DNA from 3 places in the Paenibacillus sp. FSL R5-0527 genome. Region 1 is predicted to be linked to each of the others. Evidence: predicted binding sites of a transcription regulator. Region 1 holds the regulator's gene; each other region holds the start of a gene.

Region 1 (10,297 bases):
ATTCAAAGATTTAAGATACGCGGACAGAAGAGATGCCTGGCTCAACCTTATAATCCTTGCTTGCCTTGCCAGTCAAGTCAAAAACCGATCGTGGCAAGAAACGCGGAAGGGCGCCCGAAAGCTTGAGGATAGGGAAGTGGGGTGGGCGGCAGATCAACACTCCCTATCCGGAGACTTTGCACGATCATCCCCTTTGATCAGGTAGCAGAGAGAAAGACAAGCTCAAGAGAAAAAATATTTGGTGGAGAAGCAGATAGGTTCGAGATAATTTAGACGGGCATAGGCCATAGGAGAAGAAATTAGGTTTCAAGGAGGTGAAACAGACCGGACCAGAGATTAAGACAGGAGATCAGGACAGGAGATCAAGGACCCATTAAGTTGATCTGCATCAAGCTCCCCCCATATTTTCAAGCACCACGATCAGGCCGCAACCGCAAGGGGCTGATTCGGTTGGCGCACGATTAGCCGGGGGTAAGGAAGCACCGGCACCGCCACACACATCTGCAGCAGCTTCTGCCGCATCGTTTCTTCCGCTCCGGGCAGTCCTCCGGACAGGCGCAGCCGGTGGCGTACGGTGTATTCGTTCAGGTACGCCTGCAGATGCTTCAGTCCCAAGGCTCCATACGTACTCTTCAGCGATTCCCACGCCTCTCTCACCACTTTCCGCAAGGGAGTGTACAGCCGAAAGGCCTGAGGGAAGGACTGCACCGTCGATGTACGGACATCCACATGCCCGCCAATAAACGCGGTTAGATCGTGACGGTCTGCCCTTTTTTCGCCTCCCCGTTTATACGGCACCAGGCGGATTTTGACCTGCTCCGGCTCACCCGACTCCGTGACCGTGCAGCCGGCTACGACCGCCGAGGCGTACGGATGCGAAAGCTGACACCGGGACGGATTACGCCCATACTGATCGCTGTTCACCTTCACATCTCCGGAGAGCAGCTCCCGGGCATCGAACTCCCCGGCGGCATGGCGTATTTTGTGCAACATGGACCAGGCGGTCTTGTAGGTGACCCGGATCACCTTGCTCAGCCGCAGCGCCGAGATGCCGCCCTCCAGCAGGAACAAATCCAGGGCCTCGAACCACTTGAGCAAGGGCAGATGCGTTCCTTCAAATATCGTGCCGACCAAAGGCGATGTTTGATGCTTGCACTTTCCGCACTCGAACAAAGGGATATGCCGAGAAGTTAGACGGCTGCACCGGGTGTGAGCACAGCGCGGGCAGACAAAGCCGTTTGGCCACTTCATCGCGATCAGCGCCTCCATGCAGTCCTGCTCGCTGTTAAAACGGCTGCTGAATGGCTGATGTTCCGTTCCCGTATTGATCTCCATGTTTACTCGCCCCCGAATCAAGGATATACGAACATAAGTTCCATTTATTTCATTATACCAAACGTACGTTCCCTTATCAAGCCAAAAATCTCATCTGAACCGCCTCATTTTTTCCTCATCTTTTTTGTTTTTTTTCATCTCTCTTTTTTTGGAACCCTTGCTCTAGCCCCCACCCCCCGCTCCCTGAAAGAAAGGGATAACCGTGCAAAGGCAGGCAGCAGGCAGGAACACCAAGAATTTAATAATCTTAAGGGGAAAAAACCGAGCCAGAGAAGGCAGTCTCCCCTGGCTCGGTTTTTTAAACCAACCGGTTTATCCAAACCGGCCGGAAATATAATCATCCGTCCGTTTTTCCGACGGATTCGTAAAGATCTTGCTGGTGTCGTCATATTCGACCAGTTCCCCCATGAGGAAAAACGCGGTTTTTTCCGATACCCGCGCAGCCTGATGCATGTTGTGGGTTACGATAATAATGCAGTATTCGCGTTTTAATTCGGCGATCAGTTCCTCGATTTTGGCGCTCGAAATCGGATCCAGCGCGGATGCCGGTTCGTCCATCAAAATGATGCTCGGATTAACGGCGATCGAACGGGCGATGCAAAGCCGCTGCTGCTGGCCGCCGGACAACGCGAGCGCCGAGCTGTGCAGCCGGTCCTTCGTCTCGTTCCAGAGCGCGGCTTTGGTGAGCGACTCCTCTACGATCCGATCCAGCTTTTTCTTGTCGCGAATCCCGTGGTAACGCGGTCCAAAAGCGATATTTTCATAAATCGATTTGTGAAACGGGTTCGGCTTCTGCCATACCATGCCGATCTTTTGCCGCAGCAGCACGACGTCGGTTTTCGGATCGTTGATATTGTCGTCCCCGATCCAGATGTCCCCGGTGATCCGCGCGCCGGAAATCAAATCGTTCATCCGGTTCAAGCTGCGCAGGAACGTCGATTTCCCGCAGCCGGACGGGCCGATTAACGCTGTCACCTGCCGTGAGGCGAAGTCGAGCGAGATTTCTTTCACGGCCTGCTTTTCTCCGTAAAACACGCTCAAGTTTTTGGTGGATAATGCGGTATTTTGCACCTCGGAGCCCTCCTATTTCGTAGCCGTAAATTTCTTGTACATCAGGCGGCCGACCCAACGTGCGAGCAGGTTGAACAGAAGCACCGTGATGATAAGCACGGCCGAAGCGCCTGCGGCGATTTCGGGAGCGTCCGGAGCCAGCCCTTCGGAATTGATCTTCCAGATGTGGACGGCCAGCGTCTCCGCCGGGCGAAACGGGTTCAGCGGCGACGTCGGACTGAGCGGATTCCAGTTCCCGAAATCGAGTCTCGGGCTGCTCATGCCGGCCGTAAACAGCAGCGCCGCCGCTTCGCCAAACACGCGGCCCGCGGCCAGAATTGTCCCGGTCAAGATCACCGGCATCGCGATCGGCAGCATAATCGAACTGATCGTTTTCCATTTGGACAAGCCCAGTGCCAGGCTCGCTTCCTTCTGCGCCTGCGGCACGCTGGCCATGCCCTGTTCGGTAATCCGCACCATCAGCGGCAGGTTGAACACGGTTAACGCCAGCGCCCCGGAGAACAGGGAGAAGCCGAAGCCAAACACATTAACGATCACGAGCAGACCGAACAAGCCGACGACAATCGACGGAAAAGAGGACAGCACCTCAACGATCAGCCGGATAAAAGACGTCAGTTTGCCCGGTTTCGCATATTCGCTCATATAGATGCCCGCCCCGAGTCCAAGCGGAATCGTGATAATCAGCGTCAGAACAAGCAGGAACAAGGAATTGAACAATTGCGGACCGATCCCCCCGCCCGCCTTGATCGTTTCCGGCGGAGAGGTCAGAAAATCAAAGCTGATGTGCCCGAGCCCGCGGACCAAAATAAATCCGAGCAGCCCGGCCATGATCAGCACAATAACGCCTGCCAGCGTAACAATAACGGCCGTGGCGATTTTATCTGCGGTTTTTGCACTCATCGTTTTGCTCTCCTTTCCAGCCCACGCACGATAAAGACGAAGACGAAGGTCATCAGCATCAAAATCAAGGCAAGCGTCCACAGCACGTTGTTCTGTGTCGTTCCCATGGCCGTATTGCCCATGCTGAGCGTGATGACGCTGGTCAGCGTGGAGGTGGATTCAAACAGCGAGCGCGGAATGTGCGGCGCGTTCCCGATGACCATCTGTACGGCGAGCGCTTCCCCGAAGGCCCGGGCCATCCCCAGCACGACCCCGGTGAGCAGCGACGGCATCGTCGTCGGCAGGACGGTCCGCCACAACGTTTGCCACCGCGTGGCCCCAAGTGCATAAGAACCTTCTTTCAATCCGGGAGGTAGAGCGGTGATCGCATCCGTGGCGATGGACGTAATCGTCGGCAAAATCATTATCGACAATACCGTCGCCCCCGCAAAAATGCCAAGGCCCTGTCCGGGAAAAATATCCCGGTAAAACGGAACGATTACGCTCAGGCCGACAAAACCGTAAACGACCGAAGGAATCCCGGCCAACAGCTCGATTACCGGCAGCAGAAATTTTTTGCCGAATTTAGGCATAATTTCGACCATGAACAGGGCTGCGCAGATGCTAAGCGGCGCCGCGATGATGGCTGCCAGGATCGAAGTGCTGAACGATCCCAAAATGAATGGGAGCGCTCCGAACACCGGAGGAACTCCGTCCGGTCTCCACTCGGTGCTTCCGAAAATTTGGCCGATCGAAATCCCGTCCTGAAAAAAGGTGCTTAAACCTCTGGTTGAGACAAAATACACCATCGAAAATATCGTCACAACCAGCAGCACGATGCAAAATGACGTAAATATTTTACCGGTCCATTCCTCTATAATGTGCGGCTGTACTTTTTTGTTTCCGCCGGATTGAGCCATGAAACCTCTCCCTTTACACAGCACAGAAAGAGGCAGAAATGTCCGCCTCTTCTCTCTGCCGATATGATGTTATCGAATATAGTGTTGTTTATTTGGTAATGTTGCCGTCCACATCGCGTTTAACTTGCATTTTGCTGATCGGGATATAGCCGAGTTCCTCAACATCGCCGTTATCGCCTTGTACTTCAGGGGAAACCATAAAGTCCAGGAACGCCTTAACGACTTCGTTCGGCTCGCCCTTCGTGTACATATGCTCGTAAGCCCATACCGGATAAGTGCCGTTAGCCACATTGTCCACCGTTGCTTCCACGCCTTCGTATTTCACAGCTTTTACGGTTTCATCCAGGTAGGAAAGCGCAAGATAACCGATGGCTCCCGGCGTTTCGCCGACAAGCTTCTTAACCGTACCGGAGGAATCCTCTTGGATCGAACCTTGCAGATCTTCCGTCTTCGTGCCAAGCGCGTATTTCTCAAAGGTTGCGCGCGTACCGGAGCTCGAAGGACGGTTTACGATTTGAATCTTTTGATCCGGGCCGCCCAGGTCTTTCCAGTTCGTTACTTTACCCGTAAAAATTTGCACCAGTTGATCTTTCGTAAGGTTGTCGACCGTTACATCCGGATTCACTACAGCGGCCATAGCGACAACCGCTACTTGGTGGTCAACCAGTTCGGAAGCTTGAGCGGCTTCCAGCTTCTCTTCAGCGAACACGTCGGAGTTGCCGATGTCAGCCTGTCCGCCGGAAACTTGCGTCAGCCCCGTGCCGCTGCCTCCGCCTTGAACCTGAATGGATACGTTCGGATTTTGCTCCATGAATTTTTTCGAAACTTGATCTACCAGCGGTTGAAGCGCCGAGGAACCTACTGACAGGACCGAACCGGACAAATCCGAAGTCGCCTTGTTCCCGCCATTGTTTGCCGCTGCCTCGCTCGTCGCACCTCCATTACCGCCTTCAGCACCCGAGGTGTTAGTTTTCGCGTTGCCGCCCTGACCGCAAGCAGCCAAAGTCAAGCTTAATACCAAAGTCAAAACCATAAGCATACTCTTTTTCATTGTCTCAGGTTTCCCCCTTATTTGTTTTACAACCTGATTATAGGCGGCGAAGATCAATCCCGTGTTTTCGTAATGTAAACTTTGTGTAAAATGAACCTGGCGGTTACCCCTTAATTTCGACAATGGCAAACAAAAATAAACACTCCCTTAATTGAATACAGGGAGTGTTTATTCAAATCCGGCTATTCGAGTTCTCTCGTATTTTTGGACAACAGCCCGGTCAGTTCCTTCATAAACATATTGATATCTTTAAACTGGCGGTACACCGAAGCAAAACGGACGTAAGCTACTTCGTCCACGGGGTATAGCTGCTCCATCACCAATTCGCCGATCTCGCGGCTTTCCACTTCGGCATTGGCCGAATGGCGCATGGACCGCTCCACCTCGGACACGATGCTTTCCAGCCGCTCCACGGAAACGGGGCGTTTCTCGCAAGCCCGGATCAGCCCGCGCAGCATTTTCTCGCGGCTGAACTCCTCGCGGCTTCCATCCTTCTTGATGACGATCAGCGGCATTTCTTCCACCATTTCAAAGGTCGTAAAGCGCCGGCTGCATTTCTCGCATTCCCGCCGGCGGCGGATCGACCTGTTTTCGTTGGCCGGCCTCGAATCCAGCACCTTTGTCCCCAAATAATCGCAATACGGACATTTCAACGCAAGTTCCCTCCTTTCCAAAAAATGCAATTTACATTAATGCCAATAAATAACTTCAAAAAAAAGTAATGAAGTTGATAGTCCCGGCACATAATACTGTTACCAACCACAAGGAGGTGAACATCATGGCACAAAATAATAACTCTTCGAACGACCTGGTGGTTAGACAAGCTTCCGGAGCATTGGATCAACTGAAATATGAAATCGCTCAGGAACTTGGCATCTCTTTCCCACAAGACGGATATGCTGGTAACCTGACTTCTTACGAAAACGGTTCGATCGGTGGTTTCATTACGAAACGCTTGGTTACCATCGCTGAGCAACAGCTGGCTGGCCAAGCTGGCCAAACCGGCCAATTCAGATAAGCCGATCACTCCGAAGCATTGACAGGCGAATTGACGCCCGTCAGTGCTTCTTTATTATATACGAGCGATCAAAACTCGTCGTAAATGTCGGAATACTGTTTATAGTAATGCGTTACCCGCTGCACATAATGGCGGGTTTCGCCAAATGGAATGTTTTTGGACGTTTCCAGTCGGCCGTCCCATTTCCCGCTTTTGATCCAGTTTTTGACATTGGTCGGCCCGGCGTTGTAAGCGGCGATCATCGCAATCGCATTCCCGTCAAACTGCTCCGACAGCGACTTTAAATACCAAGTCCCGATTTCGATGTTGGTCCCGATCTCATTTTGCACCTGATCGAGCGACGTATCGGGCAAGCCCGCCTTCGCAATGACCCAATTCGCGGTGTCCGGCATGATTTGCATAACCCCTAAAGCTCCCTTTTTGGACTGGGCTCCGGACTTGTAATTGGTTTCCACTTTTATAATGGCCGCCACGATAAACGGATCGATGCCGTTGTTTTTCGCGTGATAACGAATTTCTTCTTTATAATAAATCGGATAAAACAACGAGAGCCAAGCGGAATTAAAAAAGATCAGAACAATAAACCCCAGGAATAACAAAAGCAGCACTCTTTTTTTGCGCAGCCACCTCATAGCATTCCCTGATCCCGCCAAAACTCGTCAATCTGACGTTCCGTCTCATCCAGTCCACGGCTGTTGTCAATCAAGATATCCGCCCTTTCTTTTTTTAGTTCGATATCCATTTGCGCATTCAGCCTGCGTTCCGCCTCATTCCGGCTTAGGCCGTCCCGCTCCATCAATCTGGCCAGCTGCAGATCCCGCGGCACGTAGACTACCATAATCCGTTCGTACAACCGCTCCAGTCCCGATTCGTACAGCAGCGGGATATCCGCGACGACAAGGCGGCGGGGAGCTGCGGCTTCAAGCGCGTCCAGGCGCTGTTTCATTTCGGCGCGAATCGCCGGATGCGTCAGGTTTTCCAGCGCTTTTCGCCGCTCGGGGTCCGCGAACACGATTTCGCCCAGCTTTTTGCGGTCGAGCGTCCCGTCCGGGTGCAGCACGGTTTGTCCGAAGCGCTTCGCTACCGCGGCCAGTACCGGATGCCCGGGCTCCATGATTTCCCTGGCGATGACGTCCGCGTCGATCAGGGCGGCTCCCCTCTGAACCAGCATGCGGGATACCGTGCTTTTGCCGGTGGCGATGCCGCCGGTCAGGCCGATGTTCATCCTTTCAACACCTCACTGTTTTCGCTTACGCGGGAAGCGGGCCGTTCGGGTTTAACTTTGCTTTGCTCGCGGCCGGGGCGGTATGGCTTTTGGCATTTGGGGCAAAAATGGGTTCCCCGGCCGCCAACGACCGTTTTTTCCACCGGATGCCCGCATTCGAGACAAGCCTCGCCGGTTCGTCCGTAGATGCGCAAGGCATGCTGGAACATGCCCATCTCCCCTTGACCGTTCACATACGATTTAATCGAGGAGCCGCCGGCGTTCACCGCTTCGTTCAGCGTGGCCACAATCGCCTCGTGCAAACGGTCAAGCTTAAGGCCGCTAAGCTTGTCCGCCGGATGCTCCGGATGGATGCCGGCCCGGAACAAGGCTTCATCCACATAAATATTCCCCAAACCGACAACATATTCCTGGTTCAGCAGCGCGGGTTTGATTTTCGTCTTCCGCCGCGACATCAGCTGCCGGAACACCTCCGGCGTAAAGGAAGGGTCCAGCGGTTCCAGTCCCAGTTTGGCCAAAGGCTGGTTCGTAAATTCCTCCCCCGGCGGAAACAAATGCATCGTGCCGAACTGCCTTACATCCTTATACCTCAGCTCCGTGCCGTCCGTAAATTTGAAAATCACGTGCGTGTGCTTTTCGACAGGCTCACCCTCGCCATACAATCCGTATCTGCCTTCCATACGCAAATGGGAAACGAGCACAAGCCCGTCCATCACGATCCGCAAAAACTTGCCCCTGCGGCCGATTTCCACGATTTTATGGCCGGCAAGCTCCGTCTCAAACCGCTGTATATCGTCCGGCCGCTGGATGATTCGCGGCAGGGACACCTTGACGGAGCGGATCGTTTTCCCCACGATCAATTCGGTCAGCGTTCTTCTGACCGTTTCCACTTCCGGCAATTCCGGCATACCAAGTCACCTCTTAACTCGTTCTACTTCGCTTCGTACCAGTTGACCCCGCTGCTGACCTCCGCCTTCAGCGGCACGGACAGCTTGATCGCGTTCTCCATCGTTTCCGGCACGAGCTTCTTCATGATGTCCAGCTCCTCCGGAGGAACTTCGAATACCAATTCGTCATGCACCTGCAGCAGCATCCGGCTCTTCAGGCCGTGCTCGTACAGGGCTTTGTCCATTTTCACCATCGCCAGCTTGATGATATCCGCCGCCGTTCCCTGGATTGGCGTATTCATCGCGGTGCGTTCGGCGAACGAACGCAAATTGAAGTTCGACGCGTTGATTTCCGGCAAATAACGCCGCCGTTCCAGCAAAGTTTTAACGTAACCGTCGCGTTTGGCGTCTTTGACGATGTCGTCCATATACCGGCGAACGCCCTGGAACGCGTCAAAATATTGCTCGATAAAGCGGGCCGCTTCCTTCCGCGTAATGTTCAGGTTCTGGGATAATCCGTAATCGCTGATCCCGTACACGATGCCGAAGTTGACCGCCTTCGCCGAACGGCGCATATTGGCGTCCACCTCGTCCGGCCCGACGCCAAAGACGTCCATCGCCGTCTTTGTGTGGATGTCCATATCGTGCAGGAAGGCCTCCTGCAGTCCCTTGTCGCCGGAAATATGGGCCAGGACGCGAAGCTCGATCTGGGAGTAGTCGGCGGCGAGAATAAACCACCCTTCCTCCGAAGGAACGAACACTTTGCGGATTTTGCGGCCTTCTTCCAGGCGGATCGGAATATTTTGCAGGTTCGGATATTGGCTGCTTAAGCGTCCGGTGGCGGCGACCGTCTGCCGGAAATACGTGTGCACCTTGCCCGTCCGCGGCATGATTTCCTTCAGCAACCCTTCCACATAGGTGGACTGCAGCTTGGCCAGCTGGCGGTATTCCAGAATAAACTGAACGATCTCGTGATATGGCGCCAGCTTCTCCAGCACCTCCGCGTCGGTGGAATAACCTGTTTTGGTCTTTTTGATGACCGGCAGCCCCAGTTTATCGAACAGAATTTCTCCTAATTGTTTAGGTGAATTCAGGTTGAATTCCTGCCCGGCGATTTCATAAATTCGCGCCACCAGCTTGTTGATCTGCGCTTCGAACTCGACTCCGAGCTCTTTCAGATCTTCCCGGTTGACGGCTACGCCCTGCTTCTCCATATCGGCGAGAATCCGCGACAGCGGCATCTCCAGGTCGTAGAACAGCCCGTGCATCTCGTATTTCTCCAGATCGGCGCGCTGGAGCGGAACGATGCGCAGCAGGGCGTCCCCTTTGCGGGCCAAATGCCGGCCGAGCGTCTCGGGATCGGGCACCTTGAATTTCGCGCCTTTGCCGTATACGTCTTCATCCGCAGGCATGTGCGGAAGCCCGTATTTTGCGGCCAGCCCGCTGATCGTCTGATCGTTTTCCGTCGGATCGAGCAAGTAAGCGGCAAGCTGGACGTCATGCTCGGCCCCGGCAAAAGCGATCCCCTGCCAAAACAAGGCGAGGTCGGCGCGGTGCAAATCGTACCCCCGTTTGGGTGCGTTTTCGTCCGCCAGCCAGGACAGCACGTCCGCCGCTTCCTCCCGCTTCAACAATTCAAAGGGCAGGAAGAAATGCCGCTTCGGCGTCGACAGCAGCAGTCCCATCAGCGTGGCATGGTGCGGATTATCCCCGTAAGATTCGATGATGATCCCTTCGACTTCCGCAAGCTGCGCGGATACTTCCGGCAAGGTGTCGGCGTCCACCATCGTCACGCTGACGTCCTCCGCCGCCTGCGCCGCATCCCCATCCGCCGCGGCGTTCCCGCCCGCTCCCGCGGTAAAGGACAAGCGCTCCAGCAAAGATTTGAATTCCAGCTTGCGCAGCATCGGC
Region 2 (10,297 bases), 3.5 Mb from region 1:
ACGTCATGCCGTGGGGGAGTTCGATGCCCGGGAGCTGCTCTCCGGAGATGTGAAGGTGAACAGCGATCAGTATGGGCGTAATCCGTCCCGGTGTCAGGTTTCGCATCCGTACGCCTCGGCGGTCGTAGTCGGCTGCACGGTCACGGAGTCGGGCGAGCCGGAGCAGGTCAAAATCCGCCTGGTGCCGCATAAGCGGGGAAGCGAAAAGAGGGCAAACCGTCACGATCTAACCGCGTTCATCAATGAGCATGTGGATGTCCGTACATCGGCGGTGCAGTCCTTCCCTCAGGCTTTTCGGCTGTATGCGCCCTTGCGGAAAGTGGTGAGAGAGGCGTGGGAATCGCTGAAGAGTACGTATGGAGCCTTAGGACTAAAACATCTACAGGCGTACCTGAACGAGTACACCGGACGCCGCTGGCTGCACCTACCCGGAGGACTGCCCGGAGCGGAAGAAACGATGCGGCAGAAGTTGCTGCAAATGTGTGTGGCGATTCCGGCGATCCCTTACCGCCGGCTGATCGCGCGCCAACCGAACCAGCCCCTTGCGGCTGCGGCCTGATCGAGAGCTGGAAACGGTGGGGGGAGTTTGATGCAGATCAACTTAATGGGTCCTTGATCTCCTGCCTTGATCTCTTGTCCGGTCTATTTCACCTACCCTAAACCTGATTTCTTCTCCTAAGCCGTCTAAATTATCTCGAACCTATCTGCTTCTCCGCCAAATATTTTTTTCTCCCGAGCTCGTCTTTCTCTCTGCTACCTGATCAAACGGGATAATCGTGCAAAGTCCCCGGACAGCTTGTGTTGATCTGCCGCCCCTCCCCTCTACTTCCCTATCCTCAAGCTTTCAACGTCCTTCCGTGTTTCTTGCCGCGATCGGTTTTCGACTTGACTGGCAAGCAAGGATTATAAGGTTGAGTCAGACACCTCTTCTGTCCGCCTATCTTAATTCCTTGAACACCTTCAGCTCAAGGGCTCAAGCTGATTTTTGCTCTGCGAAAGTTGAGTTGTAGATTTTGCGGCGGGGCAAAGGACGATGCCCAGGTAGAGCGGGGAAGAGAAGAGGAATCTGGAGTTTAAGGGACACCAGAGCCGTTATTTGCGGAAAAACGAAGGTTAGCAGAATGTAAACACGAGGGACGGACACAGCTGCCCTTATTTACCTCAAATCGGCCCAGATGAACACGTTTAGAGCGAACATTTTTCCGGAACCGTTTACCTGCCCGCAACCCGCAATCTATCTTTTTTGATAGAAAAATTTTTTAAAAATTTTTATCAACAACTTGTCCCCCGTCGGGCCCTGGTATGATGCGGGATTGCATCGATTTTCCACATTATCCACAGGGGATTCGGGTGCGGTTTGGGACGTTTACCAGGTTGACAACACAATATATAGGTATTAAATTAAACAAGTACACCAATATGTTGTTGTGAAGCGAATTTTGGTGTTTATCTCATTATATCAAATACTTACCGGGTAATAGAAGAAAAGTGGGGGAGTAACAATGCTGATTGCCTATGATTCCAAAACCGGAAACGTGAAACGGTTCATCCAGAAGCTCGATTTGCCCGCCGTGCAAATTGACGAGAATATGACGCTGGAGGAGCCGTTTGTGCTGATTACATATACGACGGGGTTTGGACAGGTGCCGGCAAAGGTCTCCGCTTTTCTCGAGCATAACCATCAGCGGCTGCTCGGTGTAGCGGCCAGCGGAAACCGCAACTGGGGCGAGCGTTTTGCCCTGAGCGCCGATTTGATCGCCCAGCGCTACCATGTTCCCGTGGTGGCCAAATTCGAGCTGTCGGGCACGAAACAGGATGCGGAAAGATTTAAGCAGGAGGTGAGCCGGGTTGCGGCATATTGAACTGAACAACATGTTGATGAAGCGGGACGAGAGCGGGTTCTTCCAACTGGAGAAGGACCGGGAAGCCGTCGCCGAATTTATGCAAGAAGTCGAACGCAAAAGCGTGACCTTTTCGAGTACGACCGATAAAGTGCGGTACATGATCGAAAACGATTATTACGAGAACGTGTACGAGAAGTATACGGAAGCCGAGGTCGAATGCGTATATGCCATTACCCACGGCTATCATTTTGAGTTTCCGTCTTATATGGCGGCGTCGAAGTTTTATACCGACTACGCGCTGAAGACGAACGATAAGTCCAAGTATCTGGAGCATTATCCGGACCGGGTAGCGGCGGTGGCGCTGCACCTCGGCCGCGGCAACGCGGAGACCGCCAGCCTGCTGGCCCGTTCCATGATGGAGCAGCGGCTGCAGCCGGCGACGCCGACGTTCCTGAACGCGGGCAAAAGCCGGCGCGGCGAGATGGTGTCCTGCTTCCTGCTGGAAATGGACGACTCGCTAAACTCGATCAACTACGTGCTGAACACCTGCATGCAGCTGTCCAAAATCGGCGGCGGCGTAGCGGTAAACCTGTCGAAGCTGCGCGGACGCGGCGAGCCGATCAAAGGCGTGGAAGGCGCGGCCAAGGGCATTATGCCGGTGCTGAAGCTGATGGAGGACGCTTTTTCCTATGCCGACCAGATGGGGCAGCGCAAAGGATCGGGCGCGGGGTATTACAACATTTTCGGCTGGGACGTCGCGGAGTTTCTGGACAGCAAAAAAATCAACGCCGACGAACGGATTCGCTTGAAAACCTTGTCGATCGGGCTGATCGTGCCGAACCGTTTTTATCAACTGGCCAAGGACAACGAACCGCTTTACGTGTTCGGTCCTTACAGTGTATATAAAGCTTACGGCACCCATTTGGACGACATGGATCTGGACGTGATGTACGACAAACTGCTCGCCGACGAGCGGGTTAAGAAAAGAAAGCTGATGAGCGCGCGCGACATGTTGACCAAGATCGCCACGGTCCAGCTGGAATCCGGTTACCCGTACATCATGAACAAGAGCAACGCCAACAACCAGCATGCGCTGAACAAGGTCGGGAAGATCAAAATGTCCAATCTGTGCACGGAAATCTTCCAATTGCAGGAGACGTCGGAAATCGCCGATTACGGGCAAGCGGATGCGATTCGCCGCGACATCAGCTGCAACCTGGCTTCCCTGAACATCGTGAACGTGATGGAGCGGAAGATGATCCGTGAATCCGTGCACGAAGGCATGGTGGCGCTCACTTCCGTCAGCGATATGACCAACATTTCCAACGCTCCCGGCGTTGCCAAAGCGAACCGGGAAATGCATTCCGTCGGGCTCGGCGTGATGAATCTGCACGGATTTTTCGCCAAGAACAAAATCGCCTACGAAAGCGAAGAGGCGCGCGATTTTGCCCGTACGTTCTTTATGATGATGAACTATTATTCCCTGGAAAAGAGCATGGAGATCGCCGTTCAAACCGGAGAAACCTTCGCCGGATTCGAACAATCCGACTACGCTACAGGGGAGTATTTCGAACGGTATCTGAATACGGACTACCGTCCGCGCACCGGCAAAGCGGCCGCTCTGTTCGAAGGCATGCACATCCCGTCCCCGCAGGACTGGGCCGAACTGAAGCAGCAGGTGATGAAAAACGGTTTGTACCATGCTTACCGTCTGGCGATTGCGCCGACCGCCAGCATTTCGTACATTCAGAACGCCACCTCGAGCGTGATGCCGGTCGTGGAGCAAATCGAAACCCGGACCTACGCGAACTCGACGACGTATTATCCGATGCCGTATCTTAGCCGGGAAAATATTTTCTTCTATAAATCCGCTTATCAGATGGACCAGTTCAAGGTGATCGACCTGATCGCGGAAATCGTGCCGCATGTCGACCAGGGCATCTCGACGATCCTTCACGTCAACAGCAACGTGACGACCCGCCAGCTGGCGCGTTACTATTTGTACGCCGCGCATAAAGGGCTGAAGTCGCTGTATTATACCCGGACGAAGAAGCTGTCCGTGGAAGAATGCCTGACCTGCTCGGTATAAGAGGTCTTTTTGAACTTGCACTATAACGAAAGACTTAGAAAGGGATGAAGGATCGGCGATGTGCGCATTACGAGCTGTAAACTGGAACCGTCCGGACGACGATTTTACGATGATGTTCTGGAACCAGAACATCATGCAGTTCTGGACGGACGACGAAATCCCGTTGTCCGACGACAAAATGTCCTGGATGACGTTAAACGATGATGAAAAAGACGCATATATGAAGGTCCTCGGCGGTTTGACGCTGCTTGATACGGTACAGGGCGGCGTCGGCATGCCGCAGATCATGGAGCATGTGGAGGGCCTGCAGCGCAAAGCCGTGCTCGGCTTTATGGGCATGATGGAACAGATCCATGCCAAATCGTACAGCAGCATTTTCACTACGCTCGCTTCCAATGAGGAGATTGACGAGATCTTCCGCTGGGTGGAGCAGAACCCGATGCTGCAGACGAAAGCGGAGACGATCCGCCAGTACTACACCAACATCCGCTCCCCGAGAGAGCTGTATTTGGCGATGGCGGCCTCCGTCCTGCTGGAGAGCTACTTGTTCTATAGCGGATTCTTCTACCCGCTGTATTTGGCCGGTCAGGGCAAAATGACCTGCAGCGGCGAAATCATCGACCTGATTCTGCGCGATGAGAGCATTCACGGCGTGTACGTGGGCGTGCTGGCCCAGGAAATCTACGCGCAAATGAGCGAAGACGAGCAAAAAGACGTATACGAAACGCTGGAAGGGCTGCTGCACTACCTGCACGCCAACGAAGAGCGGTATACGGAGCAGATTTACACGAAAATCGGACTGGTGGACGAAGTGAAAGTCTTCCTGCGGTATAACGCCAACAAGGCGTTTATGAACCTCGGCTTTGAGCCGCCGTTCGAGGAGGAAGAGGTTAACCCGATCGTGTTCAACGGGATCCGTACCGACACGAAGCAGCACGACTTTTTCTCCAAAAAAGGCAACGGCTACGTACGGGCGCTGAACGTCGAGCCGCTGACCGACGAAGATTTCAATTTCTAAGCCGACCGGCTTTTTAAATAAGAACAGGGTGTTTGCTCCCGGAAACGATCTTACAGCGGGAGACGCCCTGTTTTTTGCTTGCAAGCGTAAGCTGTCTGAAAGTTAAGCTACCTGACTTGAGGAGTGAAAGTTACTTTTGACAACGATTTGGAGTATATTGGGCATCGAACCGACGCAAGACAAGCAGCAGATCAAGAAGGCCTATGCCAAGAAACTGCGGACGGCTCACCCGGAGGACGACCCAAGAGGCTATCAGCGGCTCAGGGAGGCTTTTGACGCGGCCATGAAGCAGGCCGGCATGCCGGAGGAGCATGATTTTCCCGGATACGGCCGGGACCTGGAGACCGGAGTCGCGATCGAGATGAAGCAGGAGGGGGAACCGGCCCCCGATTCGTTGGCGCTTTTTGAACAACACCTGCATGAACTTTACACGGATTTCAAGCGCCGCGTCGATCCGCAGGAATGGAAAATGCTAGCTAACCAGGATTACATATGGGACGTAGGAGCGCAAGGAGAGCGATTCGACGCGCTGATCCGGTTTCTGGGCGAACATCGGCATATGCCGGCGAGCGTGTGGAAAGTATTGGATGAATTGTTTTTGATCAGAGAAAATTTTGAGCACGGGTATGACTACTTTGACGATGAATTGATGGAATTTGTGACCGGACAGATTAGCGGAGGCCTGGCGATGGGCTACGAATGCTTCCTGAACCGGGAGCTGGCGATCGACTTGGAGGAATATCTCGGCTTAAGACAAGAGGCGCAGCTCAGTCTGACGGATGGCCGGCTGGAAGACGCCGGGCGGGAGCTTGCCGCCGCCCATGCGCTGTTCCGGGAGGACCCGGACCTGGAGTTAATGCGGGCCAAGCATGCTATTATGGCCGGGGATTCCGGCGCAGCGCTGGCTGTTCTCCATCAGGTCGTCCGTTTGAACCCGGAGGCGCGGGAAGCTTATCTGCTGCGCGGGAGATTGTTATTTGATCGGCGGCAGTACCGTGAAGCGCTGCAGGATGCGGAGTATTTGCTGCAGTTTTCTCCCACGCCGCAGGATGCGTACTGCTTGGCTTTGGAATGCCGGGAGGTTCTCGGTCAGGTTGAACAGGCCTGGGAGGACGGCAGGAAGCGCTGGGAGTTTGAGCGGAACTCTATACACTATCGTTTCTATGCGGTGTGGTCGCGTTTTAAAAACCGGCATCTATTCCCCCAAAAATATAGCAGGCTGCCGTTCAAGGTTCGGCTGCGGATGTGGCAGTTTGAACTCCTAATGATGCTGTTTCTGTTCCTGGGGCTGAATTGGCTGTACATTCTGCTCTATCTCGTCTGCCGGTTTACGTTTGGCGCCGGTTCCGCTATCGCCGCGATTTGGCTGGCAGTCATGTTGTGGAACACCTGGAAGACGGCCAAAATCGCCTGGATGCGGCGCAACTGACCGAAGGAGGGCGTTTTTAGATGTTATCCAAGTACAGTTTTTTTAGGCGCAGACGGCTGAATCAGTACTTTCGCTGTCTGTCGGCTAATTGCTTTGATGGGATTATGGCAGATTATTTTAATTTTTATGAATTCACCTGGCTTAACCGCTGGTTACGTAAAGGTGAGATAACCCTATCTCTCAAAAAAAATGAGGTTGCCAATGCGGAACAGTTGAAGGACAGGATTCGTTCGCTGCTGGATGCGGATGCCGACCTTTACCGGGAATACCGCCGGATTCATAGAATCCTGTTCGTTTTACCGGAGGCGGCGCGCAGCAAATATATCGAAGCCCGGCAAGGCGGCGGCGATCATGCCAAGCTGGTGCTGGTGAATAACTGTCTGCACCAACTGCCCTCGGGCAACATTTCCGGGTATGGAGCCGCCTGGGCGGTCGCCTTAAGCCGAATCGGCCGGGCCAAAGGCTGGCTGACGGCTGAGGAAGCCTGGCAGTACAAGCTCGCGGCGGCCCGCTTTGCCCAAAGCTGCTACGATAGCTGGGGAGAGTTCTTTATCGCTCACTCCATCGGTGCTCTCTTTTCTCAGCCTAATCCGAAGCTTAAAGAAACATTGCTGGTGACAGGCATGGTTTCTCTGATGGAGGGAAGCTCGCTGCTTTACAGGAAGGCCAAGTGGGATATGAACCTGGAGCCGGATTGAGCGGGCGGTTCATCCTCCGTCTTAATATGCATTCCGCCGTTATTGTAGCGCCGGGGTGTTCCTGTCGGATCGAAAGTCCGTTAAGCCGGAAGCAACCGGTCCAGCAGTTTATCGAATTTATTGACGCTCAAGATTTCATGCGTGACGAACTTCCCGTCATAGTACAGGGCAAAGGTTGTCCAAACCGCGGGGGACTGCTGGGCCTGTTCTTTGGACGTAATGCGGTAGGCCCGAAACGGGACGCCTTTGGCGCGGGCCGCTTCCCGCAGCTCCTCAAGCATGCCGGTCGCAAACGGGCATTGGACCGTGTAATAGATCGAAATTCCTTCTTCCGGAACGGATGCCTGCTTGACGTGCGGTTTGAACGCAGGAGAAGCGGCGGTTTCGTTCCAGGTTAAAGCCAGCAACTGAAAATAAGGCTCGGCCTCATCCGCCACTATAAACCCCATATGCTCAAAAAAAGCCTTGTCGCTCAGATAAGGCAGCTTTTTGCTTCCGGCGATATGCACAATGCCGTCCATGCCCCGGGCCGCCGCGTCCTCCTTGCACCGCTCCAGCAGCTTTGCGGCATGCCCCTGCCCCTTATGCCTGCCCGACACCCAAAGACAATTGATGAACATATAATTGGGAGCATCGATGGGGACCCAGGCCTGATCGGCCGGCAAATATTCGATGAAAACTTTGGCCCGGTCGTCCAGACGGTAAAAAACGAGGCCCTCGTCCATTCGTTCCTTCAGCCAGTGCTTTTTCTCATTGACGGCCGCTTCATACTGCTTGGCGCCCAATGCGCAGCAAATGTGTTGTTCGTCGATATTTTGCTTCGTAATTTGCAAATATGCCAAGTGGACCAGCCCTTTCCGCGGATATCTTGTCTGGTTTTTTCTATCCAGTATAAGCTTTGCCGTTCGTTAAATCTATGAAAAAAAACAGCCTGCCGCACGGCAGACTGTTTGGCTTGCGGTTATTGGCAAAGCCCATTAATGAAAAGTAGAGCGAAGAATGATCACCAGCAAAATGTACAATACGAGAATCGTGCCTGTTGACGTCCAGAAGCCGTAAAGGCCATGAACAGGTGCAACATGGACCGGTGCAATATGGACGGGCGCGACATTAACAGGCGCAACATTGACGGGTCCAACATTAGCGGGACCGATATTAGCGGGACCAATATTGGCGGGTCCAACCGCGCCGGGCCAAACATTGTTTAAGGAGCTCATTTTTGGTTCACCTCGATATATTTGGTTATCAGCTGATTTCACGTTATCTTATGTCGGGCGTTCGTCTCTGTCCTGTGCGGCGGCCCAGAGGGCGAAAAAACTATAAAATGGGCTTACGGCCGGCCGGCTTCGGCGCCGATCGGCGGCGTAAATACGCCGGGATGTTTTCTCGGCGGCGCCAAAATGAGCGCCAGCATCAGCAGGAAAAAGGCCAGGAAGTAGGGAGAATACGACCCGTGCATCGCCCCGGCGGCGATCGGCCCGATAAAGGAACCTAGCGACGTCGCGATCGACTGAAGGGAAAATACGGTGCCAAGCCTTTGCCCCCCGCTCAGGTCGATAAACAGGGAAGAGAGCGCCGGAAAAACGATGCCTTTGGCCATGCCCAGGACGAACAGAATCGCCGGCAGCGGGATGAAATCGAGCGCGGCCAGCGCAAAAAAACAGAGCGCAACACCCAGGATGCCGAAGCTTGCCCGTTTGTAAGGCGACAGTTTGCTAAGAAACAGCATTGAAAGGGTGACAAGCGCCCCCAGGCTGATGATCGAAAAATAGAGGCCGGTGTGCATGATTTCGGAAGCCCCGCCGGTTTGCAGCGGCAGTTCGAAAAACAGAATACCCTGGGAGCAGGCGACGGCCAGCGACAGAAGGTAGTAGCGGAGCGGAATGACGTTGAGCTTGAGCGGGATGCCGGAGGGTGCTGCTTTCGGCTCCAGAGCGGCTGGTTTGCTCGTTTTCGCGGGCTCGTGAATAGTGATCATGGCGATGACGCTTGTTGTGATGAGCAGCCAGCCCAGCATTTGAAACGCGAGCGAGAAGCCCGACTGGGCCACAAGGAAGGCACCGACCGCCGGCGAGACGACGGAAGCGATCGTGTGCATCACCCCGTGGCCGGCCATCAGTTTCCCCTGCTGCACCGGATTATTGGACAACGAAGCAAGCATCGCCAGGCAGGCCGGCGACAAAAAGGCCAGCACAAAGCCGCTGATCGAGCGTATGACGAGCAGCTGCCACGGCTCCGTCACATGCGCCTGAAGCAGTAACAGCACACCGGCGGTAAGCAAGCTGAAAATCATGTATCTCCGGCTGCCGTGCCGGTCTACGCCTTGGCCGGCGATCAGGTTGCCGGGCAAATGCGTCAAGGAGTAGATCCCCATCATCCAGCCGATAAACGTCGGCGCCGCGCCGAGGGACAACGCAAACGGGGTCAGAATCGGATACTGGGCGTGCAGGTCGAAGAACGCGAGAAACATAAAGAAATACAGCCAGAACGCGATTTTCATGCGTTAGCCCTCCTCTCATGGATAGTAACGATGCTCTACTTGTACTACTTGTACGCCTGAAGGGATGAAGTTATGTCTAAATGGCGGAAAGCCCCCTGACTTTGACAGCGGCTTTATGAATCAGTTTCAGCAGCAGCTCGTTTTTCATGGGAAGAAGGACGGCTCGATGGATCAAATGCAAAAGTACATCTGAATTTCTGCAAATTTCTGCTTTTGAGCGGCTGAAGTGCAAAAATACATCTCATTTGCGACTATTGGATAAAAAAGTAGCTTATTATCGGAAATGAACTGCATATTTGCAGTTGAACCACCCATTTCGAGGAATTTCGACGAAAATCGCATGCACTTTTGCATTTCGTGGGACTTTCCCCCTCTTCTTTTTTTCAAGCCCCGCATTCCATCGCTGTCAGCGGAGCCGAGCAATTCTATAATCGCAAGAAAAACTACCGCTAAACGCGGTCTGGCTTCCCAGATTGTACGTCGATAGACGTTTTTCTTATGTTCGTTAGCTGCCCGGAAACGGGATAAGGTTATAAGCCGAAGGATAGAATTACCGGAACGACCAACCGGAACGACGAACCGTCGTCCTTCAAATAACGGCACTTTATGTACTTAATATCCGGAGCCAGGCATGTTCATCCCCATTAACGGCATTTTTGGTCCTTATTTTCTTATGATGGGTCCGGAACGCGGGCATTTCCTTGCGACGGGGGAAAATA
Region 3 (10,297 bases), 1.6 Mb from region 1:
GATTCGAACCCCCGACCTACGCATTACGAATGCGTTGCTCTACCAGCTGAGCTACATCAGCAAGTTCACTTTTAGCGAACAAAAATTATTATACCGCGTTTTTTAAAAAATGCAAGCCCTAAAGTTTGGAAATTTTACGCAAACCCGTTTTGCCCGGAATTTGTGGTGCTTTCGGCGCATTGCGTGCCGCGCAACGGCACAACCACGTGCTCCTACCACACACATGGCGCTGCCACAACCAAGCCGCTTGCACTACAGCTTCTCTCTCACGGATTGGAGCTTCTGCTCGGACGAACTCGCTTTGTCGCGGCGGTCGTCGATCTTGATCGAAGTCGACACCCGGCCGGCGCCCGACTGGAACGGCGCTTCATGAATCGCCCGGATCGCCGCAAATACGTCGTCCAGCGATCCTTCAATGATCGTGCTCATCGACGTCAGCGTGAACTTAACGCCTTCCTGCTTCTCCAATACCCGCTGCAGCTCGGCCACGTAGGAGCTTAGGCTGGTGCTGCCCGTACCAATCGGAATAACCGTTACTTCCGCAATCGCCATTTCCGTTCCCCTCACTTTACTGTATTTATTCCTATATTATTTTATCAATTCCCCGCCGGTAAATACAAACAAAAAGGAGCTCAAAAATATAAGAACAAAAAATGTCGTTATTCCGGCGAGATTCGTCAATTTGAGAAAATAAAGGAAATTTATGTCGCTATTTTCTCGGACCGTAACAAAATACCGGAAATCTGGACCGTTCATAGGAAAATAAGAACAAAAAATTCCGCTAATGGGGATGAACATGCTCAGCCCCGGATAATAAGTACATAAAGTTCCGCTATTTTGAAGGCCGGCGGTTGGCTGTTCCAGTAATCGGTGGTTGGCCGACGGTCGACCAGTAGGTTGGCCGTTCCAGTAACCGGTGGTTGGCCGACGAACGGTCAGCCGTTCCAGTAACCGGTGGTTGGCCGACGAACGGTCAGCCGTTCCAGCAACCGGCAGTCGGCCGACGAACGGTTCGCCGTTCCAATAACCGGCTGTCAAGCCCCGATTTCTAGGTTGAGCCACCAAAAAAATCAAAAAATTTTTTTCGTTCCCCGCTCCGCGCATCACCTGCGGGCTCCGGCGGTTTTGTCCCGGCTTCCGGCTTGTCCATGTGATGCAAGTCACACTTTCAACACAATATATTGTGCTAATCTTGTTTCAGCGAAACAAAATATAGTGTGAAACACTAAAACCTGCGAGGAACAGGCAGGATGTCCGTATGCAGCTTTTACATATGCCTTATTGGATCGACAGCCGTTGTAGTTGTAGAAGAGTCTTCACTAGGCAGCGCATTCGGGCATGTTCAACCTGGGCAGGTTGGAGATGCCTTTTTACTTAGCGTTAAATAAATTAGCTTTTGGGGAGGAGCATTTAGATATGGCATTGCTAAACCAAACCTTCACCGGCCGGGATACCATGCTGGATGAAGTCATTCAAATGGGCGAGGAAATCATTCAAAGCCGCAACCTGGAGGTGCTGCGCGAGAACGCGAATTTGAACGGCGAAAGCTTCTCGGGGAAAATGAGCAAATTCGGCAGCGAGTACGCCAGATGGTATGCGACGCATTTCATCCTGCCCAAACGGGTGGTGCAGGCGATTCAAGACAATATCGTCTACGTGCATGATCTTGATCAATATGCGATCGGAACGACGAACTGCATTTTCATTCCGTTCGAAAAGCTGCTGCGCGAAGGGTTCAACACCGGCAACGGCAGCGTCAGACCGCCGAATTCGATCATGACCGCGATGGCGCTGGTGGCGATCATTTTCCAATCCCAGCAAAATTCCCAGTACGGCGGCGTATCGGCCAACAAGCTGGATTTCGACCTCGCTCCCTACGTGGCCAAATCGTTCGAGAAATATTTCCGCAAAGGCCTGGAATATTTCGAAGAAGGCGCCCAGGGCGCCGAATTGGCCGGGAACGGAGACATCTCGATGAGCCGCAGCGACCTGCAGGAGCGTTGTCCGAAATCGTTTAAATTTGCGCTGAAGGAAACCGAAACCGAAACGCTGCAGGCGGCCGAAAGCCTGATCCACAACCTCAACACGATGTCGAGCCGGGCCGGCGGGCAAATCCCGTTCACCAGCATCAACTACGGTACCTGCACATCGCCTGAAGGGCAAATGGTGATCAACTCCCTGCTGACGGCCACGATGCGGGGGCTGGGCAGCGGGGAAACGCCGATTTTCCCGATCCAGATTTTCAAATGCAAACAAGGCGTCAACCAGAACCCGGACGAACCGAACTACGGACTGTTCCTGAAAGCGGTGGAATGCTCGGCCAAGCGGCTGTATCCGAACTTCGCCAATCTGGACGCCCCACTCAACCTGATGCATTACGATCCGAGCGATCCGGACACGGAATTCGCCACGATGGGCTGCCGCACCCGGGTGCTGGCCGACCGGTTCGGCCGGAACCATCTTTCCGGCAAAGGCAACCTGTCGTTCAACACGCTGAACTTGGTCAAGCTGGGCCTCGAGCACGGCATTGCGCTGGGACGGCGGACAGAGGCGGACGAGCGCGGTTTCTACCGCGAGCTTACGCATTACATGGACATCGCCCTGGAAGGGCTGCTGCATCGGTTTAAAATTCAAGCGGCCCAAAAAGCCAAGGCATCCGACTTTATGATGCGCGAAGGCGTGTGGGAAGGCGGCGAACAGCTTGGACCGGAGGACCCTGTCGGCGATTTGCTCAAGCACGGCAGCTTGTCGATCGGGTTCATCGGGCTGGCGGAATGCATGAAGGCGATGTACGGTAAGCACCACGGAGAGGATGAAGCGGTCTATCAAAAAGCGTACGAAATCATCGCCTACATGCGCGATTACTGTGACCGCCAAAGCGAAATTCACAACCTGAACATCACGTTGTTCGCCACCCCGGCGGAAGGCTTGTCCGGAAAGTTCACGAAACGCGACCGCGCGGTTTACGGTCCGATTCCCGGCGTGGCGGACAGAGAGTACTACACCAATTCGTTCCACATCCCGGTGTATTACAACATCAGCGCGGCAAAAAAAATCGAGCTGGAAGCCAAGTTCCACGGGCTTTGCAACGCGGGAGCCATTTCGTACATCGAACTTAACGGCAATGCCCGGAACAATCAGGCCGCTTTTCTGAAAATCGTTCAATACGCCCTGCAGCAGCAAGTCAGCTATTTCAGCATCAACCATCCGATCGACCGCTGCTCGGCCTGCGGCTACGAAGGCATCATCGGGGCGACCTGCCCTTCCTGCGGCAGCCATGAGAACGATGTGCACATCCGCCGCCTGCGCCGGGTCACCGGGTATCTGACGGGGGATTACCAAACGCGGTTCAACGCCGCCAAACAAGCGGAAGTCCGCGACCGGGTCAAACACGACGCATGAATATTTGCGGCTACTACCCGGAATCCATCAATGAAGGCGAAGGCCTGCGGGCCGCAATCTTCATCAGCGGCTGCCGCCATTACTGCAAGGGCTGCTTCAGCCCGGAGACGTGGAATTTCAATTACGGCGAGCCGTTTACGCCAGAGCGGGAAGCGGAAATCATTCATGACATTAAAAATAACCCCCTGCTGAGCGGTCTAACGATTCTCGGCGGAGACCCCTTTTTCTCCGCCGCCGAGGTCAGCGGGTTTATCGACCGGCTTGTGGCGGAAACCGGGCCGATTTCGATTTGGATTTACAGCGGGTATACGTATGAGGAATTGACAGAGCATCCCTGTTCCCCCGAATATGAGCTGCTGCGGCGCTGCGAGGTGCTGGTGGACGGGCGTTTCGTCCAAGAGCTTCGCGACCCTGCCCTGCTCTATTGCGGCAGCTCGAACCAACGGCTGATCGATATCCGGCGAAGCCTGGACAGCGGACAAGCGGTTCTTTGGGAGCCAAGCCTCCCGTTCATGCGATAAATATGATCCTCGAAGAGCGCAGATGGCTGCGCTCTTTTTTTTTCGGACGCCTCCCCAAGCGCTTGTTAATCTTCAGTTTAAAAAGTGGGATATAATAGAATAATGTCGACTTGCAAAGCAATCCGTTCGGGAAGGAAGTTTGATACATGGATTTGTTGATTACGGTTATTTTACTGCTTATCTGTCTGGTCGTTTCCAACATCATCAGCCACTACATTCCGTTTATCCCCACCGCGCTCACCCAAATCGTGTTTGGCATCGCCATCGCGCTGGCGTTCAACGGGATTCATCTGGAGATCGAAACGGAATGGTTTTTGCTGTTGTTCGTAGCCCCGCTGCTGTACAACGACGGAAGGCACTTCCCCCGCGAAGAGCTGTGGAAAATGAAGGGGCCCATTTTCGGCAACGCCATCGTCCTCGTTCTGCTGACCACAATCGGCGGCGGTTATTTCATCCACGCGATCATTCCGGAAATCCCGCTCGTTGCCGCCTTCGCGCTGGCCGCGATTCTGTCGCCGACCGACCCCGTTGCCGTAAACGGGATCGCCAAGCGGATTCATATTCCGGACAAAGTGCTGAATCTCGTCCGCGGGGAGTCGCTGATCAACGACGCTTCCGGTCTGGTTGCCTTCAACTATGCGGTCGCGGCGGTTGTGACCGGCTATTTTTCGCTAAAGGAAGCCGTTTACGACTTTACATACATGTTTATCCTCGGCGCCGTTTTGGGCCTCGTGCTCAGCCTGGCCATGACCTGGCTGCGGTTTTCGCTGCGCAAACAGGGCATTCAGGACGCCACCCTGCATTCGCTGCTGCAGATTCTGACTCCGTTTCTTATTTTTATCGTCACCGAAAACCTCCTGCACGCTTCCGGCGTCATTGCGGTTGTCATGGGCGGCATCGTCCATTCCCTGCTGCGGGAACGAACGGAAACGCTGCTCGCCGAGGAGCAGGTCTTGACGGAGAATATATGGCAAACCGTGCTGTTCATCCTGAACGGGGTCGTCTTCCTGCTGCTGGGGCTGATCATCCCCTCGTCCATGCGCGCCACGGTGGAAAACCCCAACATCGGCAATACGCTGGCGATCGGCTACGTTTTGGCCATCGGGGTTGCCATATTGGCGATTCGTTTTGTCTGGTCTTATTTCTTCTCGCTGTACGATTACAAGGTCTCCAAGTCGCAGGAAACCCCCAAGCCTTCCGTTAAAAACAGCCTTCTGGTCAGCCTGACGGGCGTTCGCGGTGCCGTTACGATGGCCGGGGTGTTGTCCATTCCGTACGTGGTCGCCAGCGGACAGGCTTTTCCCGAACGGTCGCTCATCCTGTTTTTGGCTGCGGGCGTGATTTTGTTCACCCTGATCGCGGCTACCCTCTTGCTGCCGCTGTTCAGCAAAGGGGCGGTCGAGGGCGAAGAAACGGACGAGTACATCGATATGGCCGAAGCCCGCAGCCGGCTGCTGCGGGTCGCGCTGCAGAAGATCAAGGCCGAAATGAACGATTACAATAAAACCGCCGCCTATCAATTAATGGACGAATACAAAATGCTGTTCCGCCCCATGTATCTTCAGCAGGACGCCCACAGGCTGGAGCGGTCGGAAGCTTTGGGGAGAATGACCGAAATCCAGCTTGGGGCGTTAAAAGCCGAACGGAATTACATTCACGAAACGATGCAAAGCGGCGGAATGAGCAAAGAGATGTTCGAAACTTTCGAGAAGGCGCTGGACCTTCGCGAAGAAGGGCTCTGCAGAACCGCCCGCGCCCGGATTTCGTTCCTTATCGGCAGCGCCGTCCGCGACTGGCGGCGGGCCACCCGCAAATACCGGCAGTTCGCCAGGCTTCACCCCGGCCAGAAAATCCAGGTTGAGGCGCTGCAAGCGGCGCTTGAGTACTTGAAGGGCCTAACCCGGGAAAACGAACAGGACCCCGCCCTGCAAAGAGTGATTCTCCAGTACAAGCGGGTCATCGCCCAATTGACCGGTCCAGGGCCGCAATTCAGCGAACAGATGGAAGCGCAAAAAGAAGAACTGCGGATCCAGGTGATGGATGCCGAACGCGCGGAAATCCACAACATGTACGAAGCCGGCAGCATCAATTGGGAACAGGCCAGGGAGCTCAGAAGAATGGTCAACCAGGTCGAAAGCGTCACGCTGATCGAACACGCGGAATAACAAGAATGGCAAACAAAGGGGCGTTCCGGTTGGCCTTACCAACCTTTGGAGCGGCCCTTTTTTTCGGCGCAAGGAACCTTTTCTCCCGCTGGTTCGTCAAGTAAACAAGATAAATTACGGAAGGAAGTGTACCTGCAAATGTCGCAATGGGCTGTAAAAATCATGCTGTCACTGTCGGTAACCGCGATGTTGGCGGGAGCTTTATTAACGGGGTGCGCCGATAAAAAGGGGGCTGCCGGCCCGGGACCCGGGCCAACCGGTACGGAGCAAAACGCGCCGGGGCAGGGACAAGCAAACAACGCTAACGGAAGCGAAAACGCCGGCGGAAGCGGTGGCGGAAATGGTGGCGGAAGCGATGGCGGAAATGGCGCTGCGGCGGCATCCGGCTCCGAACAAAACCGCATCCTTGAACAGTTTGAGCGTCTGCAAGCCGGCCAATCCGAGGCCAAGGACTATCTGGCCTTTTTCGATGAGCATTTGGCTGCCCTGCCCCAGGACGACGCCGACCGGCTGATGCAGAAACTGCTCGCTTTTTACGGGGAAGACCTGCTCAAAACGCAGGATAAATTTGCCGAAGAAGCCGTCCTCCAGGCGCTCGGCGAACTCGGCTGGCCCATTTTGGACGAACAGCTGAAGCAGATCAAAGACGCTGCCGTCCGCCAAACCGTCCTGGGCGCCCTGGCCGGCGGCTACAAGCTGGAAACGGCCGAAGGCATGGTGTTTCCCGTGGTCGACTACGGAGCGCTTAAAAAATACAATCCGGCGCTAAGCGAAAAAATGCAGGACTTTATCGCGCTGCTCGCCCTGGATTCGGACGCCAAAATGGCCAGCGACGGCGGGCTCGTCATCACTTGGGATGAATTGGCCAAGCGGGCCGCCGCCGCCGAACAATATTTTACCCGGTATGCAGGTACGCCTGAGGCCGAGCAAGCTAAAAAGCTGTTTTATACCCGCTATCTGACCACCTATCTTTACGGGCTGGACAATACGCCGATTTTCGATTTCGACACCTTCAAGTTAACCGACGAAGTCAAAGCCAGTTACGAACACACGGTCAAAACGTACCCGGGCACAAAAACGGCCGCAGCCGTGCAAGGCTTTCTGAACGTGCTGAAAAGTACGGATTGGCAGGTGTTCACCAAAGAAAAAGGCATGCAAACCGATATCCCCGCGGTAAAACAATACCGCGACCGCGTTCTCGCCGGAGATGCGGATTAAGCCTTAAATCCCGCAGGTGCTGCGTTTGCCGTTCAAAGCGGAAACCCGCAGCTTTGCCCATGGCAGCGGCTGCCCTTCCGGATGGCTTATGTGCACCGTCCGGCTTTCCCCGGGAAGCAGGTCAAAGTAGTTGTCGCTATAGCGGACGCGGCCCAGCGGCAGCTCCAGCTTCACGAACCGCGCGGCCCCCGGCCCCGCCGCGGTTACCGTCACCGTTTGCGCCGCCTCGTCCACCCGCACGTCCAGCCGCGTTCCCGGCAGGCGCAAATCCTTCGGGTCGCGCAAGTAGTAGCGGTTCGCCGGGGCGGCAAAACCGGAGGCGGTCAGCACCGCCGCGACCTCTTCCGGCGCGGCTCCGCGCAAGGCGGCCGCTTCCTCCAGCGCGCCGATCCGCACCGCGGATTGCGGCGGAATGTCCGCCGCAAAAGCGGCCCGGTTCAAGGCGCCCCCGCCGCTCAAGGCGTGCACCGTCAGCTCCACCGTCCCCCGCAGCGGCTCCAGCGTGTCATTGACCACCCACACCTTCAGCGGTTCGCCCGGCTCATGCTCCAGCGAAAGCAGCACGGGGCTATAGAACGTTTTGGCATAGTAAAAAGAAGCCTTCGGCAGCAGTTCGTAATCGATCATGGACCAACTCGTGCCCGGCCAACTGTCGTTCAGCTGCCAGACGAGCGCGCCGCTATTGCGATGCCGGTTCCGCCGGAAATGTTCAATCCCGTACTTTAGCCCCTCGGCCTGCGTCAGCATTGAAAAATCCATGTATTCCTCAATATCGCGGGGAATCCCGGTATAGCCCTCCATCAGCAAAATGCCTTTGCGGTGGTTCGTATCCTTGTTGCGGTAAGCCATCTCCGCGCTCCCCCAGACAAACTGGCCGGCAGGGATGTTTTTTTCCAGCGTGTAGCGGTTCGCTGAGGCGTGCATGCCGAATTCGCTGCTGAACAAGGCGAAATCCCGCTTATAATTTTTGAACGTTACGCCCTCGACGCTGTAATCGAGCCGCGGCTTCTCCCCCTGCATCCGCGGATACACCGAACCGTGCCACACCTGCCAGTTATGGCGGTCTCCGGTGTGCGGATCGTTGGCGTCGTAGCCGCCGCCTGCCCCGTAAGGCGAAGAAGGCCAATACGGGCGGGCCGGGTCCAGCTCAGCCAGCACCTCCGGAATCAGCTCATGATAAATGCGCTCCCCGAAAAAGGGCCCGGTTATGTCCCCGGCGGCGCTTTTCATGTCGTACAGCCAGTCGATTTCATTGTTGCCGCACCAGAGCGCGAGGGACGCGCGGTTGCGCAATCTTTTGACGTTATCGATGACTTCGTGCCGCACGTTGTCCATAAAGTCCTGGTTGAAATCGGGGAACAACGCGTTGGCGAAGGCAAAATCCTGCCACACCAGCACGCCCTGCCGGTCGCATTCGTCATAAAAGACATCTTTTTCGTAAATGCCCCCCGCCCAGACGCGCAGCATGTTCATATTTCCTTCTACCGCTAGATCGATCAGCCCGCGATAGGTGGACTCCGAAATCGAGCCGATCAGGTTGTCGGCCGGAATCCAGTTGGCGCCTTTGGCATAAACCTTAACCCCGTTAAGGATAAAAGCAAACGCGTTGCCGCCTTCGCTGTTCCGCAGAGCAAGCTCCAGCGTGCGGATGCCGAACGGCTGTATGCAGCGGTCAACCTCCTCGCCTTCGGCGCGCAGCACGACCTCCAGCGTGTACAAGTACGGCTCGCCCAAATCGTGCGTCCACCACAGCCGGGGAGCGCGGACCCGCAGCTCGGTCTCGGCCCGTCCAAAAGCTCTGCCGGCCCCATGGGTGTGGGCGGTTCCGCTGCCGGTCCCGCCGCTGTTAGCACCGGCGCTTCCCAGGCTGCTCTCGCCCCCGCTATCACCGGCGCATCTCAAGCCGCCGTCGCTGCTGCCTGCACTGCTGCCGGCACTGCTTGTGTTGCCTGCCCCGCCATCGCCGCCTGTGCTGCTTACGCCACTACCGCCGTCATCACCTTCACCAACGAAACTGCCTGCGCCTTCGGCAGCGCCGCCTTGTCCCGCCCGGCGGTCCCCAAGGACCGCCAGGACGGCGCATGCCGCCTCCAGCCCAGCGGCATCCAGCAAGCGGACCACAGCCTCGGCCCGTGTCCCCTTCCGGAAAGCCTCGGCCTCCGCGCTAATATGAAGCACCGCTTCCCCGGCCTCCACGGACCGCGTGCAGGCGTACACGCTGGTCAGCTTGGCCAGCTTGCGGCGCGTGAGGTGCACCTTGCCCCAGATGCCCGCGGTCACGATTCTCGGCCCCCAGTCCCAGCCGAAATTCATTGCCGCCTTGCGGATCCAGGGCCGTTCTTTTGTATAGGAGGACCATTCGAACTGTTCCTTGTCCTGGTGATGCAGATACAGCGGATCGAACCTGACGGCCAGCACGTTCCAGCCCTCGCGCACAATCCGTGTCACGTCGAAAACATACTCCCGGAACATGTTGGCCGTCCTGCCGATTTCATGCCCGTTGACGTAAACCGCCGCAAACGTATCCAGCCCCTCGAACTTAAGCTCGATTCGCTCCCCTTGCTCCGGCGCGGCGTCCAATGTAAACGGTGTGCGGTACCACCATTCCTTGTGCTCGATCCAACGGCATTTGGCATCGTTATGCCCGAAATACGGAGGATCGATGATGCTCCGTTCCAGCAGCGCCGAATGCACGTCCCCCGGCACGGCGGCGTCGATCCAAAAGCGGTCGTCCAACCCCGGCGCCGCCAGTTCATGGGCAGGCTTTTCCCCTACTTCAAAATGCTGCAGTTTCCAAGGACCCGACAATTCCATGCTGCTTCCCTACTTCCCGAAAAAATTTGGTTTATGCCTCCCCATACAGCAAACCGCCGCCCAGCGCCTCCTCGCGGAACTCGCTGGGCGTTTTTCCCGTGTGCTTTCTGAACAGACGGCTGAAATATTTCACGTCCTCATATCCGGTCATCGCAGCGATTTCGCTCACCTTGGCCG

The links. The regulator NrdR, encoded in region 1, represses ribonucleotide reductase genes. The targets are predictions, from matches to a motif close to AACACNATATATNGTGTT.
Region 2: the regulator NrdR is predicted to act here: its motif matches at 1,380-1,397, upstream of nrdI (class Ib ribonucleoside-diphosphate reductase assembly flavoprotein NrdI).
Region 3: the regulator NrdR is predicted to act here: its motif matches at 1,171-1,188, upstream of NYE69_RS06665 (anaerobic ribonucleoside triphosphate reductase).

What each region holds. Positions count from the first base shown of each region.
Region 1 covers NZ_JBBOYI010000001.1:3,074,235-3,084,531, reverse strand. Annotated here, with positions in the region: gene NYE69_RS13640 (IS1595 family transposase) at 421-1,335, opposite strand; gene pstB (phosphate ABC transporter ATP-binding protein PstB) at 1,648-2,406, opposite strand; gene pstA (phosphate ABC transporter permease PstA) at 2,419-3,306, opposite strand; gene pstC (phosphate ABC transporter permease subunit PstC) at 3,303-4,205, opposite strand; gene NYE69_RS13620 (phosphate ABC transporter substrate-binding protein) at 4,294-5,256, opposite strand; gene nrdR (transcriptional regulator NrdR) at 5,439-5,909, opposite strand; gene NYE69_RS13610 (alpha/beta-type small acid-soluble spore protein) at 6,035-6,274, shown strand; gene NYE69_RS13605 (lytic transglycosylase domain-containing protein) at 6,343-6,906, opposite strand; gene coaE (dephospho-CoA kinase) at 6,903-7,499, opposite strand; gene mutM (DNA-formamidopyrimidine glycosylase) at 7,496-8,407, opposite strand; gene polA (DNA polymerase I) at 8,431-10,297, opposite strand, start outside.
Region 2 covers NZ_JBBOYI010000001.1:6,614,818-6,625,114, reverse strand. Annotated here, with positions in the region: gene NYE69_RS29770 (IS1595 family transposase) at 1-559, shown strand, start outside; gene nrdI (class Ib ribonucleoside-diphosphate reductase assembly flavoprotein NrdI) at 1,503-1,862, shown strand; gene nrdE (class 1b ribonucleoside-diphosphate reductase subunit alpha) at 1,849-3,933, shown strand; gene nrdF (class 1b ribonucleoside-diphosphate reductase subunit beta) at 3,992-4,951, shown strand; gene NYE69_RS29750 (J domain-containing protein) at 5,088-6,380, shown strand; gene NYE69_RS29745 (DUF1266 domain-containing protein) at 6,401-7,078, shown strand; gene NYE69_RS29740 (GNAT family N-acetyltransferase) at 7,159-7,920, opposite strand; gene NYE69_RS29735 (sporulation protein YjcZ) at 8,056-8,172, opposite strand; gene NYE69_RS29730 (hypothetical protein) at 8,143-8,286, shown strand; gene NYE69_RS29725 (MFS transporter) at 8,409-9,578, opposite strand.
Region 3 covers NZ_JBBOYI010000001.1:1,522,230-1,532,526, reverse strand. Annotated here, with positions in the region: tRNA gene NYE69_RS06680 (tRNA-Thr) at 1-61, opposite strand, end outside; gene NYE69_RS06675 (MTH1187 family thiamine-binding protein) at 253-552, opposite strand; gene NYE69_RS06670 (hypothetical protein) at 589-1,107, opposite strand; gene NYE69_RS06665 (anaerobic ribonucleoside triphosphate reductase) at 1,417-3,402, shown strand; gene nrdG (anaerobic ribonucleoside-triphosphate reductase activating protein) at 3,399-3,923, shown strand; gene NYE69_RS06655 (Na+/H+ antiporter) at 4,070-6,088, shown strand; gene NYE69_RS06650 (hypothetical protein) at 6,227-7,306, shown strand; gene NYE69_RS06645 (beta-mannosidase) at 7,310-10,120, opposite strand; gene NYE69_RS06640 (helix-turn-helix domain-containing protein) at 10,152-10,297, opposite strand, start outside.